3 regions of the Rhodoferax aquaticus genome follow, and region 1 is predicted to be linked to each of the others. Evidence: predicted binding sites of a transcription regulator. Region 1 holds the regulator's gene; each other region holds the start of a gene.
What was found. The regulator sigma-54, encoded in region 1, starts transcription at its own class of promoters, with help from an activator protein. The targets are predictions, from matches to a motif close to TGGCANGNAANCTGCTTT.
Positions count from the first base shown of each region.

Region 1 (5,994 bases):
ACGTGCAGTACGCGCATGCGCGCATCTGCTCGGTGCTTGCCGCGTGGCAGGAACAAGATGGCGGCAATGCGGCAAGTTTGTCTGGGGTGGACCTGTCTGCGCTGCAAAGCCCGCAGGCCATGGCCCTGATGCTGCTCTTGGCCAAGTACCCCGAGATGCTCAGCGCTGCGGCTTCAGGTTTTGCGCCGCATGATGTGACTTTTTACCTGCGTGAACTCGCGGCTAGCTACCACAGCTATTACGATGCTGAGCGCATCTTGGTGGATGACGTGCAAGTCAAGCAGGCGCGTTTGGCCTTGGTGGCGGCCACCGCCCAAGTGCTGCGCAACGGCTTGGCGGTGCTGGGCGTAAGCGCTCCGCAAAAAATGTAAGGTTTTCAATGAAAAGGCAGGGCATGAAAAATCAGCGCGGCGGTACCTTCTTGGGCTTCGTCATCGGAGTCGTCTTTGGTTTGGGTGTTGCCTTGGCGGTGGCGGTCTATGTGACCAAAGTGCCCGTGCCTTTTCTGAACAAGAGCCAAAGCCGCTCCGCCGAGCAAGACGTTGCTGAAGCCCAGAAAAACAAAGACTGGGACCCGAACTCGCCGCTGTATGGCAAGAACCCGGTCAAGCCCGCACCTGCGCCAGAGCCTGCTGCCGACCCCAACGCCAAGCCTGCGGACGCTAAAGCCGAAGCCAAGCCCGATCCGAAGGCTGAACCTAAGGCAGCGGCAAAGCCCGATGCCAAGGCGGATGCCAAAGCGCCTTCCGCGGATCCCTTGGGTGATTTGGCCAAGGCCAAAATGGCCACCGCCGATGGTGAAGGGGTGAGCTACTTTGTCCAAGTTGGCGCGTTTAAAACCTCCGAAGATGCAGAAGCGCACCGGGCCAAACTCTCGCTGAGCGGCATTGAGACCAAGGTGTCAGAGCGTGAGCAATCCGGGCGCACGGTGTTCAGGGTGCGCGTTGGCCCGTTCGAAAAAAAGGATGAGGCCGAGCGTTCCAAAGAAAAGTTGGACAAAGCCGGCCTAGACACTTCGTTGGTGCGCGTGCAGCGCTAAACCCCGGAACTATTGCGACCCTTTGTGGTCACATTCCAAGCTTATGGAGATCTCTTACATGAAACGTCGTGAATTTACGCAAGTCGCTGCTGGTGCAGTCGCCGCTTCGGGCCTGTGGGTGGCACCTGCAGCCCATGCCCAGTTTAAAAAGCCTGAGGCCGGCACGGATTACCAAGTTCTAGATATCCGCGCGGCGGTGGACGCACCCGCAGGCAAGATTGAAGTGGTCGAGTTCTTTTGGTACAACTGCCCGCACTGCAACGCGTTCGAGCCCACCTTGGAAGCGTGGGTCAAAAAGCTGCCCAAAGACGTTGCATTCCGGCGGGCTCCCGTCGCGTTTCGCGACGATTTTGTGCCCCAACAACGTCTCTACTACACGCTGGAGGCTATGGGCCTGTTGGACAAGCTGCACGCCAAAGTGTTTCAGGCGATCCACGCGCAGCGCCTGGATTTGTCAAAAGGCGAAGGCATCACCGCGTGGGTGGCCCAGCAAGGCGTAGACAAGGCCAAGTTTGTGGAGCAGTACAACTCCTTCACGGTCGTTACCAAAGCCCAAAAGGCATCCAAGCTGCAAAATGCCTACAAGGTAGAAGGTGTGCCCGCCTTGGGCGTTGCAGGGCGTTACTACACGGACGGATCTATCGCGCGCAGCATGGAGCGCGCCTTGCAAGTGGTCGACGCTTTGGTGGCCGGTATTCGCGCCGGCGCTTAAGCGCTTCATAGGTTTTCGCGCTCTAAAAGGCGCGGACTTGGGCCGTCGCTGGGTACAATGCCCCATGCGTTTTAGCAAGTTCCGTGCCTTTATGAAAAATCCCTGTTTCTATGTAATGTGGTCCTTGGCGATTGCCTTGGTGACCAGCCCGGTGTTTGCCGAAAAGGCAGACCGAGACAAACCTATGAACATCGAGGCCGACGCATTGCGCTACGACGACCTCAAACAGGTGAGCATCTTTACAGGGCGCGTGGTGTTGACCAAAGGCACTATCCAAATTCGTGGCCACCAAGTGGAGGTGCGCCAAGACCCCGATGGGTACCAATTTGGCCGCGTGATCGCCGCGCCTGACGCCTTGGCATTTTTTCGCCAAAAGCGTGAAGGTCTTGAAGAGTTCATTGAGGGTGAGGGCGAAACCATTGACTACGATGGCAAGGCAGACACCGTCAAGTTCACCAAAAAGGCGGTACTACGGCGCTTGCGTGGGGCTGTATTGGCAGACGAGATCACTGGTGGCGTCATCGTCTACGAAAACCTGACTGATATGTTTACGGTGGATGGCAACCATAGCAAAGGCGTTGCTGGTGCACCCACTGGGGGCCGCGTGCGAGCCATGTTGACACCTAAACCCGATGCGGTGGCACCCGGTACAGGGGCTGCAGCGCCAGCACTGCGCGCGACCACGACCTTAGGAGCACCGGCCAAGTGAGTGCGCATTCAGAAGTTGCCCCGGTGAGTAGTCTAGAAGCGCACCACCTGCAAAAGTCTTACGGCAAACGACAAGTCGTTAAAGACGTGTCACTGGCAGTGCGTACCGGCGAAGTGGTGGGCTTATTGGGCCCAAATGGCGCAGGTAAGACCACCTCGTTTTACATGATTGTGGGGCTCTTGCGAGCCAGTGCGGGCGACATCACCATTGATGGCCAGTCCATTGAGCACATGCCCATTCACCGCCGCGCACGCCTGGGCTTGGGGTATTTGCCGCAAGAGCAATCTATTTTTCGCAAGCTCAACGTGGAAGACAACGTGCGCGCCGTGCTGGAATTGCAAAAAGACGCCGACGGCAAGGCACTGAGCGGCGGTGAAATTGAATCGCGCCTGACGGCTTTGTTGCAAGACCTGCGCGTCGAGCATTTGCGCGAAAGTCCTTCTTTGGCCTTGTCCGGCGGTGAGCGGCGGCGTGTTGAAATTGCACGCGCCTTGGCCACCCGACCACGGTTTATCTTGCTGGATGAGCCATTTGCCGGTATTGACCCGATTGCGGTGATAGAGATTCAGCGCATCATCAATTTCTTGAAGGGTCGCGGCATTGGCGTTCTGATTACGGACCACAACGTGCGTGAAACACTGGGTATTTGTGACCACGCGTACATCATCAGTGACGGCCGCGTGCTGGCGCAAGGCACTCCTACCGAGATCGTGGACAACGCAGATGTGCGCCGTGTCTACCTCGGCGAAAACTTCAAGATGTGACCATGGCAAGTGTGCGCAAACGCTTCCTAGGCCTTGGCCCGCGAAGCGCCTTCTCTCGCTTAGTTTGGCCCCATGCCCCGTGCAGCCCTTTTAACGTCCGCAGGGTGGTTGTGAGATGAAGCAAGGGCTTTCCCTACGCGTCTCGCAACACCTAGCGCTGACGCCGCAACTGCAGCAATCTATTCGCCTCTTGCAGCTCTCTACCTTGGAGCTAAGCCAAGAAGTGGAGCAGATGCTGGATGAAAATCCGTTTCTGGAGCTCACCCAAGACGAGGCTGTGCGTGAAGACTTTGGCATTGCCCAGGCTGATACGCCGGTGACGCGCGACGACCGGGAAGCCGAAACTGCTCCTACTTCTATAGCTGACTACGCAAGTACCACGAGCGCTGAGGCCACCAATGACGATGAAGCCACCCCGCTGTCTGCCGATGATGGCGTGAGTTGGGAGGGCGATGGCACCACCGACATGGCGCCGGACGACGGCGAATGGGGTGGTGAAGCCAAGGCCAGTACCAACAACCTTGGTGATGATGGTGACTTTGACGCCACGGAGTTGGCGCGCACCCAAGAGTCTTTACAAGCCCATTTGCACCGCCAAGCGCTGCGCTTGCGCCTGAGCCCCACCGACACAGCCGCCCTGCGGTTTTTGATTGAGTCGCTCAACGACGACGGCTATTTGGATGAGCCACTGGAGGACCTTGCGCGTGGCTTGTGCGGCGGCGACTTGGATCAGCTCGATGATTTGGTTCACCACTTCACGGTCGCCCTGCACTTGTTGCATAGCCTAGAGCCCGTAGGGGTAGGCGCACGCAATTTGGGCGAGTGTTTGCGCTTGCAGCTCAAAGCCCTGCAGGCGGATGAGGATCTGAGCGATGAGCGCAGCGCCTTGCTGGCGGTGGCCGTGCGGATGTGCTCCCAGCCCATGGATTTGCTGGCTCGCCGTGACATCAAGCGCTTGGTGCAGCTGTGCGATGCCACCGATGCGCAAGTGCGCGAAGCCATTGCACTGATCGCGCGCTTGGAACCCAAGCCGGGGCGGCGTTTTGTGGACGTGCAGCGCAACATTGTGGTGCCCGATGTGCTGGTCGTTCCTGTGAGCAAGCGGCCTGGTGTAGTGAATACCAAGTTTCGGGTACTGCTTAACCCAGAGGTGATGCCGCGCTTACGAGTCCATGATATTTATGCCAATGTGCTGCGCAACCACCGTGGCGGCAAAGACACTGCCAGCCACGCTGCGCTGCAACAGCGCTTGCAAGAAGCCCGCTGGTTCATCAAGAATATCCAGCAGCGCTTTGACACGATTCTGCGGGTGAGCACGGCCATCGTCGAGCGGCAAAGTAGTTTTTTTGTGCATGGTGAACTGGCCATGCGCCCCTTGGTGTTGCGTGAAATTGCGGATGAGCTGGGCTTGCACGAGTCCACCATCAGCCGGGTCACCACGGCCAAGTACATGGCTACGCCCTTTGGTACCTTTGAGCTGAAATACTTCTTTGGCTCAGGTCTGGGCACCGAGTCGGGGGGTAACGCGTCCAGTACGGCAGTGCGGGCCTTGATCAAACAATTCATCAGTGCGGAGAGCAATCTCAAACCGCTGTCCGACAACCAAATCTCCGACATGCTCAAAGAGCAGGGCATTGAATGTGCCCGCCGTACGGTTGCCAAATACCGCGAAGGGCTCAAAATTGCCCCCGCTTCGCTAAGGAAAGCCCTGTGAACCAACTCCAACTCTTTTTACCCTGCGCCGCCGGCGTAGAAGACTATCTGGCGCCTGAGATTCTGCAAATCACAGGTTTGCCACCGGGGTGCATTACCAAGCAGCGCGGTGGCGTGGCGGTGCGCACTTCGTTTGCCCATGCCATGCTGCTCAATCTGTACAGCCGCTTGGCGCAGCGTGTGCTGGTGCTCTTGTCGTACACCGAGTACCGCAACGAACAAGACCTCTATCGCGCGGCTTGCGAAGTACCGTGGGAGCGCTGGTTCACACCCCGTCAAAGCATCAAGGTGGAAGTGACGGCCCAACACAGCCCTCTCACGTCCTTGAACTTTGCGGCCTTGAAGGTCAAAGACGCGGTGTGCGACCGGTTTCGCGAAAAAGCCAATGGCGTGCGCCCCGATGTGGACACCCAGTGGCCCGATGTGCGCATTTTTGCCCACCTGACCACGGATGCGTGCTCGCTGTACATCGACACCTCGGGCGAACCCTTGTTCAAGCGCGGCTGGCGCGAAGACAAAGGCGATGCGCCATTGAAAGAAACCTTGGCAGCCGCCATGATTGCCGCCAGCGGCTGGGCCTCTGGAGAAGAGGACCTGCTGCCCTTGTACGACCCCTGCTGCGGCAGCGGCACCGTGGCCATTGAGGCAGCGCAAATCGCCTGCAATATTGCGGCTGGCAGCTTGCGGCGCTTTGCGTTCGAGAAGTACGTGCCTTTTCAGCCCCAAGCATGGGCTGCCCTCAAACAAGAGGCTGCTGCCAATGTGGTCAAGCCCGAGCCTGGACAAACGACCCTGATCTACGGCAGTGATGTGTCCCACCGTATGGTGGACTTTGCCCAGCGCAACGCAGAGCGCGCAGGTGTGGGCGATGTGATTGAGTTTCGCGGTGGCGATGCCTTGCAACGTATGCCTCCTATAGAAGGCGGCGGCGTGATGGTGATGAACCCACCCTACGGCGAGCGCATTGGCATTGGCGGTGTAGCCGGGGAGGGCGAGCAAGCCCGTTTTGGCGCGCGGGAGTTGGCGCACACCGAAGACGGTGGCGAGTTCTTTAGCC
Region 1 is NZ_CP036282.1:412,562-418,555, forward strand. It holds gene argS (arginine--tRNA ligase) at 1-371, shown strand, start outside; gene EXZ61_RS01950 (SPOR domain-containing protein) at 395-1,039, shown strand; gene EXZ61_RS01955 (thiol:disulfide interchange protein DsbA/DsbL) at 1,098-1,751, shown strand; gene lptA (lipopolysaccharide transport periplasmic protein LptA) at 1,843-2,460, shown strand; gene lptB (LPS export ABC transporter ATP-binding protein) at 2,457-3,224, shown strand; gene rpoN (RNA polymerase factor sigma-54) at 3,340-4,938, shown strand; gene EXZ61_RS01975 (THUMP domain-containing class I SAM-dependent RNA methyltransferase) at 4,935-5,994, shown strand, end outside.

Region 2 (5,994 bases), 1.3 Mb from region 1:
GCCCCGCGCAGCCTTGATCAGGCTAACCGTGCGTGCCAAACCGTATTGGTCGGTCGCTTTGTCTTGGTAGTAGTCGTAGCTCAACAGGTTCATGTGCACATCAGTCGTCTCTAAGATGCGCAGTTTGAGTTCAGCCGCGTTGGCCCCGGCACCCAATGACCCCGCAATTAGCAGGGCCATCAAGGCGGCATTCCATCTAAATTTTTGCATTGCATTGGCTCCAAAACTTCATCATAGCCACCGCCACGTCTTCCATTTTGATGCGCAGCAAGTAGGCATGCTTTCGTGTCGCCTTGTTGACAGGCTGCGCCGCTTGGCCCAAGACAAAGGCATCCAAAGGCCCGGCGCTTGCGCTACCACCTACTGCCCCACCGTGAAGCATGATCCGTCTACCGATGAGAATGCGGCCTTAGTCTCAGCCAAGCACTCGCACGGAGTTACCACACGCTGGACTCTAAGGCCTGCTCCATTAGTACAAGCGCTGTACCGTGTAGCCCTGCTTCGCCAGTAGGGTGGGTAAGCCGGTGGGGCCTGCCAAATGTAAGGCGCCCACCGCCAACAACACCTTGGTCCCCGCAGCATGCAGCGCATCCAATCGTTGGGCCATGACAGGGTTGCGGTCATCCACCAAGCGTTTCATAGCTGCTTTCTCTGAAGCCGTTTTGATACAGGCACACCAGGCGGCGTAATTTTCCAGGGTAGCCAAGTCATGGTTTGCCCAGGCTTGCATCAGCTTGATCAACATACTGCGGGTTTTGCCGCTCTCCAAGTCGCGCAAGGCCGAGGCCACGTCAGCATTGCGTTGTGCAAGGGGCGCCTTGTCATCGCGCAATGCCTCCAGCTGCTCGTCAACGGTTTCCAAAGACACGATGGGTCGCTGGGCAGCGTTCGCCATCAGTGCCATTTGCAAGTCAATGCCATAGGTGGGCTCCAAGCCCTGGTCCCGCGCTACCATGCTCGCCAGAGTGGCTAGCTGCATCTCGGGGCGATAGCGCACCAAAGCCTCTCGTGCTATACAAAGCCGGTCCGCCACCGCCTGCATGCGCGCGTTCAAAGCGGCTGGCAAAGGTGGCGCAGTCTTCGCGCTCATCTTCTGCTCCAGGGTGCTCGCAGTCTCTGGCTCTAAGGGATTTATTTCTAGTGCAAGCACATCCGCTTCATGCCACGCCTGCCCCAAAACAGGTCCAGGAAACGCCCAGTCCCACGCAGCCACGTGCGCGGTCCCATAGACATAAGAACTGTGCCCACCTTTGCTTACCCGCCACAAAAACCCGCGGTCTCGGACATTGGCCTGGGCCGTCGCGATGTGCTCGGTGCTAGGCGCCTGAGGCTGCGCAGTGCATTCGGCCAAGGCTTGCCCAGCCCAAAGACCCAGCACCAAAACCACCACGCGGCCCAGGCCATAAGTTTTGTAATTCACATGTACCCCGTTTCCATCGTCTGTAGCATGGCACGCGGCCCTGCGCCCTAGCTTGCGCCCATCACCGGTTAGCAAGTGCTCAGTGTAAGGGGCCCCAAGCACCCTTATGGTGCGAAACTTGCTTGCATGCCGTTCACCATGACCGAAGCACTGCGAATTGTTGTCATCACTGCGGAACTGGATGTTGAGGATCCGGGCGACAGCCATGCCCTTGAGCAGGCGGAGCGCTCGCGCAGCTTGCGTATTGGTTTGCTTGAAAATGGGTTCAACTTGGTGGCCTCCCTGCCGCCCGACGTTTTTTTGACCGAACGTTTGGCCCAGTTGCAGCCCGACTTGATCATTGTCGACGCGGAAAGCGAAGCGAGAGATGCACTGGAACATGTTGTCATGGCCACGCGTGATGCGCGCCGCCCCATCGTCATGTTTACCAATGACCATGACGCAGACAATGCCCGCGCTGCAGTGGCTGCGGGTGTGTCGGCCTACATCGTCGCGGGGCTTCAAGCCGAACGCATACGGCCGATTCTGGATGTCGCGCTGGCCCGCTTCCAACACGAACAAGCGCTGCGCCAAGAGCTGGCAGACACACGCGACGAACTCAATGCACTGAGCGCCACCTTGCAAGACCGCAAGGTGATTGACCGGGCCAAAGCATTGCTGATGCAGCGTCAGCAGCTCAGCGAGGACGCGGCGTACGCCAAGCTGCGCAAAACCGCCATGGACAAAAACCTGAAGATCGTGGAAGTGGCCCAGCGCATACTGGACGTGGCCGAGCTGTGGTCCTGATCAGAGCAGCGTGTCAGTCAGTGGCGTCAAAGGTTCCCTGAGACTGGCAAGCGTTGATGGAAGGCGGCTGGAATCTGCTGAGCACAGCGCCCGATAAGCCCCTCAAATATTCCGCCCAAGCACAGTGAATCCCCCTAAACTGGAGGCGTCGAGAGCACTTGAAGAATAGTGGGTCCGTGCAAGCCCTATGAAAAAACCCTTCCGAAAGCCCAGCGTATGGTCAAGAACCTGAGTATCAAAGCCCGTTTGTCTTTGGCATTTGCAGCTGTCGTTGGATTGTTTGCAATTACTTTGGTGGTGGTGGCCTCGTACCTCGCCAGCCTCGCGAGCGACGTTAAAACTATCCACGGGGACACCCTCAAATTTGTTCTGATCGTAGGGGATATGAACTTAGCCCGTTCTGATGTCCAACAGTTTTTGACCGATGTATCGGCCACGCATGACCCCGACGGGTACAAAGACGCCGACGACGCGGCCAAGCGGTTTCGCGCAGGCGTGGCTAGCTTCAAGGCTAAGCTGGAAGCCGAAAGCAAGACGGGGAATCCCCAAGCAAAAGCGGAAGCAGACAAAGACCTCGCTGTCTTGCAAGAAGTGGATGCAAGTTTCACCAAGTTTTACGACATGGGCAAGGTCATGGCCAAAACGTATATGGACCAAGGCATGGAAGCTGGCAACGCAGTCATGAAAGGCGCCAACGGATCTGCTGGGTTTGACGCTGCAAGCGAAGACCTTCAGAAAGTTCTTGACAAGTTCCACGCAGACCAAGTCGAAGAAGCAAACCATATCACCGATCGTGCATTGGGCAAGTCGAATGCCATGATGGCCGTCATGGCGGTTAGCGCCGTCACCGCTGTGCTTCTGGCCGTTGGCTTTGGCAGCTGGGTGGTCAGAAGCATTTTGCGCCAGCTAGGAAGCGAGCCGGAAACTGCCGTGAGCTTGGCACAAAACGTAGGTGCCGGCGATCTCAGCCACGATGTCCGCTTGATGCCCGGCGACGAAAGCAGTCTGTTGTGGCAGCTTAAGTCTATGCAAAGCAATCTGGCCCAGGTTGTACAGCGCGTGCGCAGTAGCTCTGACAATGTAGAAACCACCAGCGTTGAAATTGCTGAAGGCAACCACGAGCTGGCCCGCCGCACAGAAAGCCAGGCCAACACCTTGGTTCAAACGGCGAACTCCATGAAAGAACTGTCACAAGCCGTGGAGCAAAACGCCCATAGCGCAAAAAAAGCGAACCGCCTGGCGTTAGCAGCTACGGACGTGGCTTCGCAAGGCGGCATGGTGGTGGGGCAAGTGGTCGACACGATGAAGGGCATCAATGACGCATCTAAAAAAATTGCCGACATCATCAGCGTCATTGACGGGATAGCCTTTCAAACCAACATCTTGGCCCTCAACGCAGCAGTAGAGGCCGCCCGAGCGGGGGAGCAAGGGCGTGGCTTTGCGGTGGTCGCGAGTGAGGTCAGGTCATTGGCTGGGCGCTCGGCTCAAGCGGCCCGCGAAATCAAGTCGCTGATTAGCACCAGCGTTGAACGCGTAGAACAAGGCACGACCTTGGTCGATCAGGCCGGTGCCACCATGACGCAGGTTGTCAGCAGCATCAAAGAAGTCACCGAGATCATGGGCCGCATCAGTGCGGCCAGCATGGAGCAGTCGCGCGGAGTGGCTGAGGTGGGTATGGCTGTGATTGATATGGAGCACACCACCCAGCAGAACGCCGCCCTCGTAGAAGAAATGGACGCTGCTGCCGCCACACTGCGCGAGCAAGCTACGGCTTTGGTGAACACGGTCAAAGAATTTAAACTGGGTGACAGCCACGCCCGCACCCACAGCAGCAGCTGAGATCATTTAGCGCCCTGTGCGCAACGGCAAGCCCGAATCGGCCTTGGTTGCAGAGGGACTATGGCGCACCAAAATCTGCCACGCCGATGAGCCACACGCGCCATAGAAAGGCAAGCTTGGGGCAAGCGAATCAGCGCCCCACCCTTTTTGGTGCAGGCACCATGAACGTACCGCCGGTTCAAGCAACGAAATTTAATGAACCAATAGCTCCGTAGCGCTTATCCGCAAAGCGCCGCATGCTCCGCTTTTTATAGCGCCAGCAGTATTTAGAACACACACACTGTCAGGTTTCATTCATGGCACATACCTTGCTTAACACCTCACAAGACCTTCTTTAGGTCATGCAAACGCCCCGTCCAACGGCGGGCTGGGTGAATGCAAAAGGACAAAGGCGTCCCCACGGGTTTGATTGCGCACTGCGCGTCGAACCCCGTGTGGACGCCTTTTTTGTTTTGTGTTTTAACTTTGGAGTGTTGTCATGACAGACCTTTTGAAAGCCAAACTCAGCCGCCGCGCAGTGCTACAAACTGCAACCGTAGGCGCGGTTGGTATCAGTCCGGCGCTGCGGGCCGTCGTCTACGCAGGCGGTTCCGATGCGCCCGAGAAAACCGAAGTCAAGATCGGCTTCATTCCTTTGACCGATTGCGCCAGCGTGGTGATGGCCTCGGTGCTCGGTTTCGACAAAAAGTACGGCGTCACGATTGTGCCTAGCAAGGAAGCCTCATGGGCCGGTGTGCGTGACAAACTGGTCAGCGGCGAACTGGACTTTGCCCACGTGCTCTATGGCTTGGTCTACGGTGTGCACTTAGGCATTGGTGGGCCCAAGAAAGACATGGCCGTGTTGGCGACCCTGAACAACAACGGCCAGGCTATTACCTTGTCCAAAAAGCTAGCCGACAAAGGCGCTGTCGATGGCGCCAGCCTGGCCAAGCTGATGGCCGCAGAAAAGCGTGAATACACCTTTGCGCAGACCTTCCCCACGGGAACCCATGCCATGTGGCTTTACTACTGGATGGCTGCCAATGGCATCCACCCACTGCAGGACGCCAAGGTCATCACCGTGCCCCCACCGCAAATGGTGGCCAATATGCGGGTCGGCAATATGGACGGCTACTGCGTGGGCGAGCCCTGGAACCACCGCGCCATCATTGATGGCATCGGCATCACCGCCACCACCACCCAAGACATTTGGAAAGACCACCCTGAGAAAGTACTGGGCACCACGGGCGACTTCGTCAAGAAGTACCCCAACACCGCTCGGGCCGTCACAGCTGCCATCTTAGAGGCCGGCAAGTGGATCGACGCCAGCCTGTCCAACAAGAACAAGATGGCCGAAACCATTGCCGATAAGAGCTATGTGAACACCAGCGTGGACGCCATCAACCAGCGCATTCTGGGGCGCTACCAAAACGGTCTGGGCAAGACCTGGGATGACCCGAATTTCATGAAGTTCTACAACGACGGCGCAGTGAACTTCCCTTACCTGTCGGATGGCATGTGGTTCCTGACCCAGCACAAGCGTTGGGGCTTGCTCAAAGACCACCCCGACTACCTGACTGTGGCCAAGCAGATCAACCAGATCGAGATCTACAAGCAGGCTGCCGCCGCTACCAAGACGCCGCTGCCTAAGAGCGATATGCGCAGCAGCAAGCTCATGGACGGCACGGTGTGGGACGGCAAAGACCCCAAGAAATACGCCGACGGTTTCAAGATCAAAGCATAAGGAGTCGACATGGTCAGCGCCGTATTCCACTCACCGATCGCCACAGCCACCGATGGGTCTGCTACAAAAACAGAAGCTGCTGCCGCCCATTCCGCGGTCGCTAGCAGCCCAAAAGACACACAGACTGCTGCACAGACATTGCCGGAGCAGTCTGCCCCCGCTTTCGACTGGAACGGTCTGCTACTCAAGGTATTCCCTCCCTTGGCTGGGCTGGCATTGCTCATCG
Region 2 is NZ_CP036282.1:3,826,552-3,832,545, forward strand. It holds gene EXZ61_RS17650 (bifunctional 2',3'-cyclic-nucleotide 2'-phosphodiesterase/3'-nucleotidase) at 1-210, opposite strand, end outside; gene EXZ61_RS17655 (hypothetical protein) at 197-382, opposite strand; gene EXZ61_RS17660 (TraB/GumN family protein) at 470-1,420, opposite strand; gene EXZ61_RS17665 (ANTAR domain-containing response regulator) at 1,559-2,206, shown strand; gene EXZ61_RS22420 (methyl-accepting chemotaxis protein) at 2,423-4,045, shown strand; gene EXZ61_RS17675 (CmpA/NrtA family ABC transporter substrate-binding protein) at 4,524-5,768, shown strand; gene ntrB (nitrate ABC transporter permease) at 5,778-5,994, shown strand, end outside.
Region 2: the regulator sigma-54 is predicted to act here: its motif matches at 1,528-1,545, upstream of EXZ61_RS17665 (ANTAR domain-containing response regulator).

Region 3 (5,994 bases), 1.2 Mb from region 1:
CGCGCAACTCTAGCAAGCCCAAACGGCCCGTGGACGAGTCTGGCGAGTACATCTTGTCGATGGAAAACTCGCTGCGATGGGTGTTGCCCGTCACGTCGATCAGTATGTTGCGCAGCGTGCGGTCCACCAACCACGGCGGCATGCTCTGGCCGTAGAGTTCGCGATTTTTGTAGATCTGCTCAATCGCGATTTCCAGTTCGTAGAGCTGGTCGTTGCGGGCTTCGTCCACGCGCGGTGCCTGACTGGTCGGGCCTACAAACATACCGCTGAACAAGTAACTCAAAGACGGGTGGTTGTGCCAGTACAGCAGCAGGCTGGCCAGTAGCTCAGGTTTTCGCAGGAAGGGGCTGTCTGCCGGCGTGGCACCTCCCATCACAAAGTGGTTACCGCCACCGGTGCCGGTGTGGCGGCCATCGGTCATGAACTTCTCGGCGCTCAGGCGCGACTCGAAGGCCGCGTTGTACAAAAACTCGGTGTTGTAGACCAGTTCTTTCCAGTTGGTGACGGGGTGCACGTTGACCTCGATCACGCCGGGGTCCGGGGTGACTTGCAGCAGCTTTAAGCGTGGGTCGCGGGGAGGTGGGTAGCCTTCTAGCACGAGCTGCATCTTGAGCTCAGTGGCGGTTGCTTCGATGGCGGCCAACAGGTCGAGGTAGTCCTCTAGTCGCTCAAGAGGCGGCATAAACACGTACAAGACCCCTGACTTGGAGCCTTGGGCTTCAGCTTTAGGGCCACTGGCGCGGCGTGGATCGCGTACCTCTACGCACAGTGCGGTGCGGGTGATCCAGTGGGCGGATTCAAATCGAGTGGGCGATTTGGCGAACAGGGCCGGCTCAGGCTGCGTGGCGTGCTGTGCATGGGTGGATATGCTGGTGTCTCCGCTGCCAGGCGTGGCTTGCATCTTACGACCGGCTTCTGGCACGGCCAGATTGCCAGCCAGATAGGGCAAGCCACTAGAGCCCACCGATCCACTGGCTATGGAGGCGCTGCCAGTGCTGCCCGATGCATAGCGTGCAGCAAATGTGGAGTGGAGGGGGAGTTGGCCACGGTCCACCGTGGGATCTCTCTCTACTAGGTAAGGGAAGTCACCTTGGCTCACCCACGGCAGAGAGTCTAGGGGTAAGCGCAGACCCATCGGAGAGTCACCAGGCATGAGGTACATGCGCTCATCACGGAAAAACCATGGGCCAGTCGTCCACCTGGGTCCCGCAAGCTTTGGGTTATTGGTTTGGGTTTTTGCGCCGCGGTCATCGGCCACTTTAAGAGGCAGCACATAGCCCACAACCGAATCCAGCTTTTGTTCAAAGACTCGCCGCAGACGCGCACGTTCCATCTCATCATCAAGCTTGCTGTTGAACGGATCTACATTGACCGGCAAGCGGCGCTCGCGCCACAGGTAGTACCAAGTGTCTTCATAACCAGCCTGCAGATACTTGTCGGTGAGTCCCAGATTGCAGGCTAAGCGAGATACAAAGCGCTGGGCATCTGTGGCTGTGTAGTGCGTCGGTTTGCGCTCATCGGTGAATAACTCTGGGTTGTTCCAGACTTTTTGCTTGTCGGCGCGCCAGTAAATATTAAGTGCCCAACGCGGCAATTGTTCGCCGGGATACCACTTGCCTTGGCCGAAATGCAGAAATCCACCTTGGCCGTATTCGTCACGCAGTTTGTGCACCAGTTCGGTTGCAAAGCCGCGTTTCGTGGGGCCCAAGGCGTCAGTGTTCCACTCAGGCGCATCGCGGTCGTTAACCGCCACAAACGTGGGTTCTCCTCCCATTGTTAGGCGCACATCACCCGCTAGGAGCTCGGAGTCCACGTGGTCGCCCAAGTGCATGACCGCAGCCCACTGCTCAGGGGTGTAAGGCTTGGTGACACGAGGAGACTCGTATAAACGCGTGACCTGCATGTGGTGTTGGAACTTCACTTCGCTCTCATCCACGCCACCTTCAATTGGCGCTGCTCCCGAGGGCTGCGGCGTGCAGGCCAATGGGATATGCCCCTCACCTGCCAAGAGACCGCTCGTAGCATCAAGGCCAATCCAGCCTGCGCCGGGCAAGTAAACCTCGCACCAAGCATGCAGGTCTGTGAAGTCCACTTCCGTGCCGCTAGGACCGTCGAGAGACTTCACATCGGGGGCGAGCTGAATCAAATAGCCCGATACAAAGCGCGCAGCAAGTCCGCAGTGCCTCAGCAATTGGACCAGCAGCCATGCAGAGTCACGGCATGAACCCGACCCTAGCGTCAGCGTCTCTTCCGGAGTTTGGACGCCCGGCTCCATGCGAATGGTGTAGTCCACAGACTGGTGAACCATGGTGTTGAGGTCCACCAAAAAGATCACGCTACGGCGTTTCGTTCGGTCAATCTTGTCCAAATACGCCTGCAGCAGGGGCGTCATAGGGTCCGCTGCCAAGTACGGCAGAAGCTCTTGTTTGAGCTCAGCCGCGTAGGTAAATGGGAACTCTTCGGCCTCGGGTTCAAGGAAGAAGTCGAACGGGTTGTACACGGCCATTTCGACGACTAAGTCGACGGTGACCTTGAACTCCTTTGTTTTTTCCGGAAAGACTAGCCGTGCTTGGTAGTTGGCAAATGGATCTTGTTGCCAATTCACAAAGTGGGTAGCTGGCTCGACTTTGAGGGAGTACGAGATGATTTTGCTGCGGCAATGGGGCGCTGGGCGCAGACGGATCACTTGGGGACCGAGATTGACTAAACGGTCGTAGGAGTAATGGGTGACGTGGTTCAGTGCTGCGTGGATGGACATGGGGCCGGTCTCGTTAAATCTCACACTGGAAAGGCGTTACCACAATTGCAGTAACGGCTACATAGTAGCAACAGGGCTTGTGCATGGCTCAAAGCAAGTCCTGCGCCAAACAGGGCTGGGTCTGCTGCAAGTCAGTATGCATCGTATTGGTGACAATGCGCGGTCATGGTGCCAAGGGTATACGCGGATGTAGCCCCAAAATGTGGCGTATCCCTAGGTAAAACGCTTAGGTGGCTTCACATTACCAAGCGCCATCGTGGTGCATGATATCGGTGGCCCAAAGCTTGCATAGAACGTGTTGAAAGAGGTCTTTTATGCGGAAATTCGATGAGATGTACACCCAGCTTCCCTACGAGTTTTTTACTCATGGCAAGCAAATACGCGAGCACTACAAGATCTATGACGAATGGCTAGCGCGCCAACCCGGCGACATGATGGCCAAACGTCGAGAAGAAGCGGAAATGATCTTCCGACGTGTGGGCATAACTTTTGCCGTATACGGCGAGAAGGACGAAGACGGAGCAGGCACTGAGCGCCTAATTCCGTTTGACCTGATCCCTCGCATCATTCCTGCCCATGAGTGGGGCAGCATGGAGCAAGGTTTGGTGCAGCGCGTCACTGCACTGAATCGGTTCATTTACGACATTTACCACGACCAAGAGATTCTCAAAGCGGGCATCGTGCCGCGCGAGCAGATTGAAAACAACGCGCAGTTTCGCCCCGAGATGATGGGCGTAGAGGTGCCCAACCGGATCTACTCGCAAATTTCGGGGATCGACATCGTGCGTGCGCCAGATGCCAATGGCAAAGGCGAGTACTACGTGCTAGAAGACAATTTGCGGGTGCCCAGTGGCGTGAGCTACATGCTGGAAGACCGCAAGATGATGATGCGTTTGTTCCCTGATTTGTTCAGCGCGCACCGTGTGGCCCCCATCGCCCACTACCCAGATTTGTTGTTAGAAACCCTGCGCGCTAGCAGTCCGGCCACGACCGCTGAGCCCACCGTCGTTGTATTGACGCCAGGCATGTACAACAGCGCCTATTTTGAGCACGCGTTCTTGGCGCAGCAAATGGGCGTTGAGCTGGTGGAGGGGCAAGACCTGATTGTGAAAGACAACTTTGTCTACATGCGCACGACCCGTGGTCCGCGCCGTGTAGACGTGATCTACCGCCGCGTAGATGACGACTTTTTGGACCCCACTGTCTTTAGGCCAACATCCACGCTGGGCTGCGCGGGGCTGATAAGTGCGTACCGCGCCGGAAACGTCACCATTTGCAATGCAGTCGGTACCGGTATTGCAGATGACAAGTCTATCTATCCCTACGTGCCGAAAATGATCGAGTTTTACTTGGGTGAAAAGCCCATTTTGAACAATGTGCCGACTTACATGTGCCGCAACAAGGACGACTTGGCGTACACCTTGGCCAACTTGAAAGACTTGGTCGTCAAAGAGGTGCATGGAGCAGGCGGCTACGGCATGTTGGTGGGTCCAGCGTCGACCCAGGCAGAGATTGAAGACTTCCGCAAGGCCTTGTTGGCTAACCCCAGTGGCTATATAGCGCAACCCACGCTCAGTCTGTCCAGTTGTCCCACCTTTGTGGAGAGCGGCATAGCGCCGCGCCACATTGACCTGCGGCCTTATGTGCTGTCTGGCAAGACAGTGCAAATGGTGCCTGGCGGCCTCACACGCGTTGCGCTGAAGGACGGCTCCTTGGTGGTCAACAGCAGCCAAGGCGGTGGCACCAAGGACACTTGGATCCTAGAAGAAGATGAGGTCGCGCCCGGCAGTGCCGCAACCTCCACCCAATCCCAAACGCAGTCAGCTTGAGAGAGGCTCCCAAATATGTTGTCAAGAACCGCTGACCATCTGTTCTGGATGTCCCGCTACACAGAGCGCGCGGAAAACACCGCGCGTATGTTGGATGTCAACTACCAAACTTCGCTGTTGCCGCAATCAGAAGCGGTTGCGCAACTGGGCTGGCAAGGCCTGCTGTCTATCAGTGAGTTGCTCTATAGCTACAAAGAGCGGCACGGCGAGATCCAAGCCCGTGAAGTCATGGACTTCATGGTCAAAGATGAGAGCAATCCATCGAGCATCATGTCTTGCCTGAGTGCGGCCCGTGAGAATGCGCGTGCCGTGCGCGGCGCACTGACCACCGAAGTGTGGGAGACGCAAAACACCACGTGGCTCGAAGTCAAGCGCATGATCAAGTCGGGTCAGTTTGAGCAAGACCCCGCCCAATTCTTTGAATGGGTGAAGTTCCGCTCCCACCTGTCGCGTGGAGTGACGGTGGGCACCATGCTGATCGACGAAGCTTTGCACTTCATGCGCATGGGAACCTTTTTAGAGCGTGCGGACAACACAGCGCGTTTGGTGGATGTGAAGTTTCATGCGGTACAAAGCGACTTCTTTGGCGCGGCGAGCGAGAAAGACCAAGAGTACGACTTCTACCACTGGAGCGCCATTTTGCGCAGCGTGTCGGGTTTTGAGGTGTACCGCAAGGTCTATCGCGACGTCATCAAACCGGAGCGCGTGGCTGAATTGTTGATTCTGCGTCCGGACATGCCTCGCTCCTTGCATGCTTGCATGAATGAAGTGCTGGCCAATTTGGAGCTGCTGGGGACCGACCCGCGCAGCGAAACCCTGCGCCGTGCTGGCAAGCTGCGCGCTGAGTTGGAGTATGGCCGCATTGACGAAATTTTGGCGACAGGTCTGCATGCCTACCTGTCTCAGTTTTTGGATCGCGTCAATGACATCGGTGCCCACATCGGCCGTGAGTTTTTGGTGCCGTTGAACTGATTATTGTTTGCCACGAGCTGCCCCACCGTGGCGGTGGGCTTGCACGTGTTGGGGAGGGTGGGCGCAGCTTGTCTGCTTGCGCCAAGATATTGACCGGTTGGCGCGTGTCTGCACAGAGCGGTAGCCCAGCCTGCTGCTAAGCTTTGGCCATGTCGCATGCCCATGAGTCAACCGCAACATCCTTGTTGCACAACAGACCCTTTATCCGTTTTTGGTGCGCCCGGCTCTTAGGCGTTACAGCGACCCAAATGCTGATGGTTGCCATTGCGTGGCACATGTACGACCTGACGTCCAGCGCATGGGACTTGGGCTTGGTGGGCTTGTTTCAGTTTGTGCCAGCCCTGTTGTTTACGCTGCCCGCCGGGCATACGGCTGACCGCTACCACCGGGGGCGCATTTTTGCAGCCTGCATGCTGCTGCAGGCCTGCGTGGGCC
Region 3 is NZ_CP036282.1:1,612,715-1,618,708, forward strand. It holds gene EXZ61_RS07525 (transglutaminase family protein) at 1-2,758, opposite strand, end outside; gene EXZ61_RS07530 (circularly permuted type 2 ATP-grasp protein) at 3,073-4,587, shown strand; gene EXZ61_RS07535 (alpha-E domain-containing protein) at 4,603-5,559, shown strand; gene EXZ61_RS07540 (MFS transporter) at 5,709-5,994, shown strand, end outside.
Region 3: the regulator sigma-54 is predicted to act here: its motif matches at 2,849-2,866, upstream of EXZ61_RS07525 (transglutaminase family protein).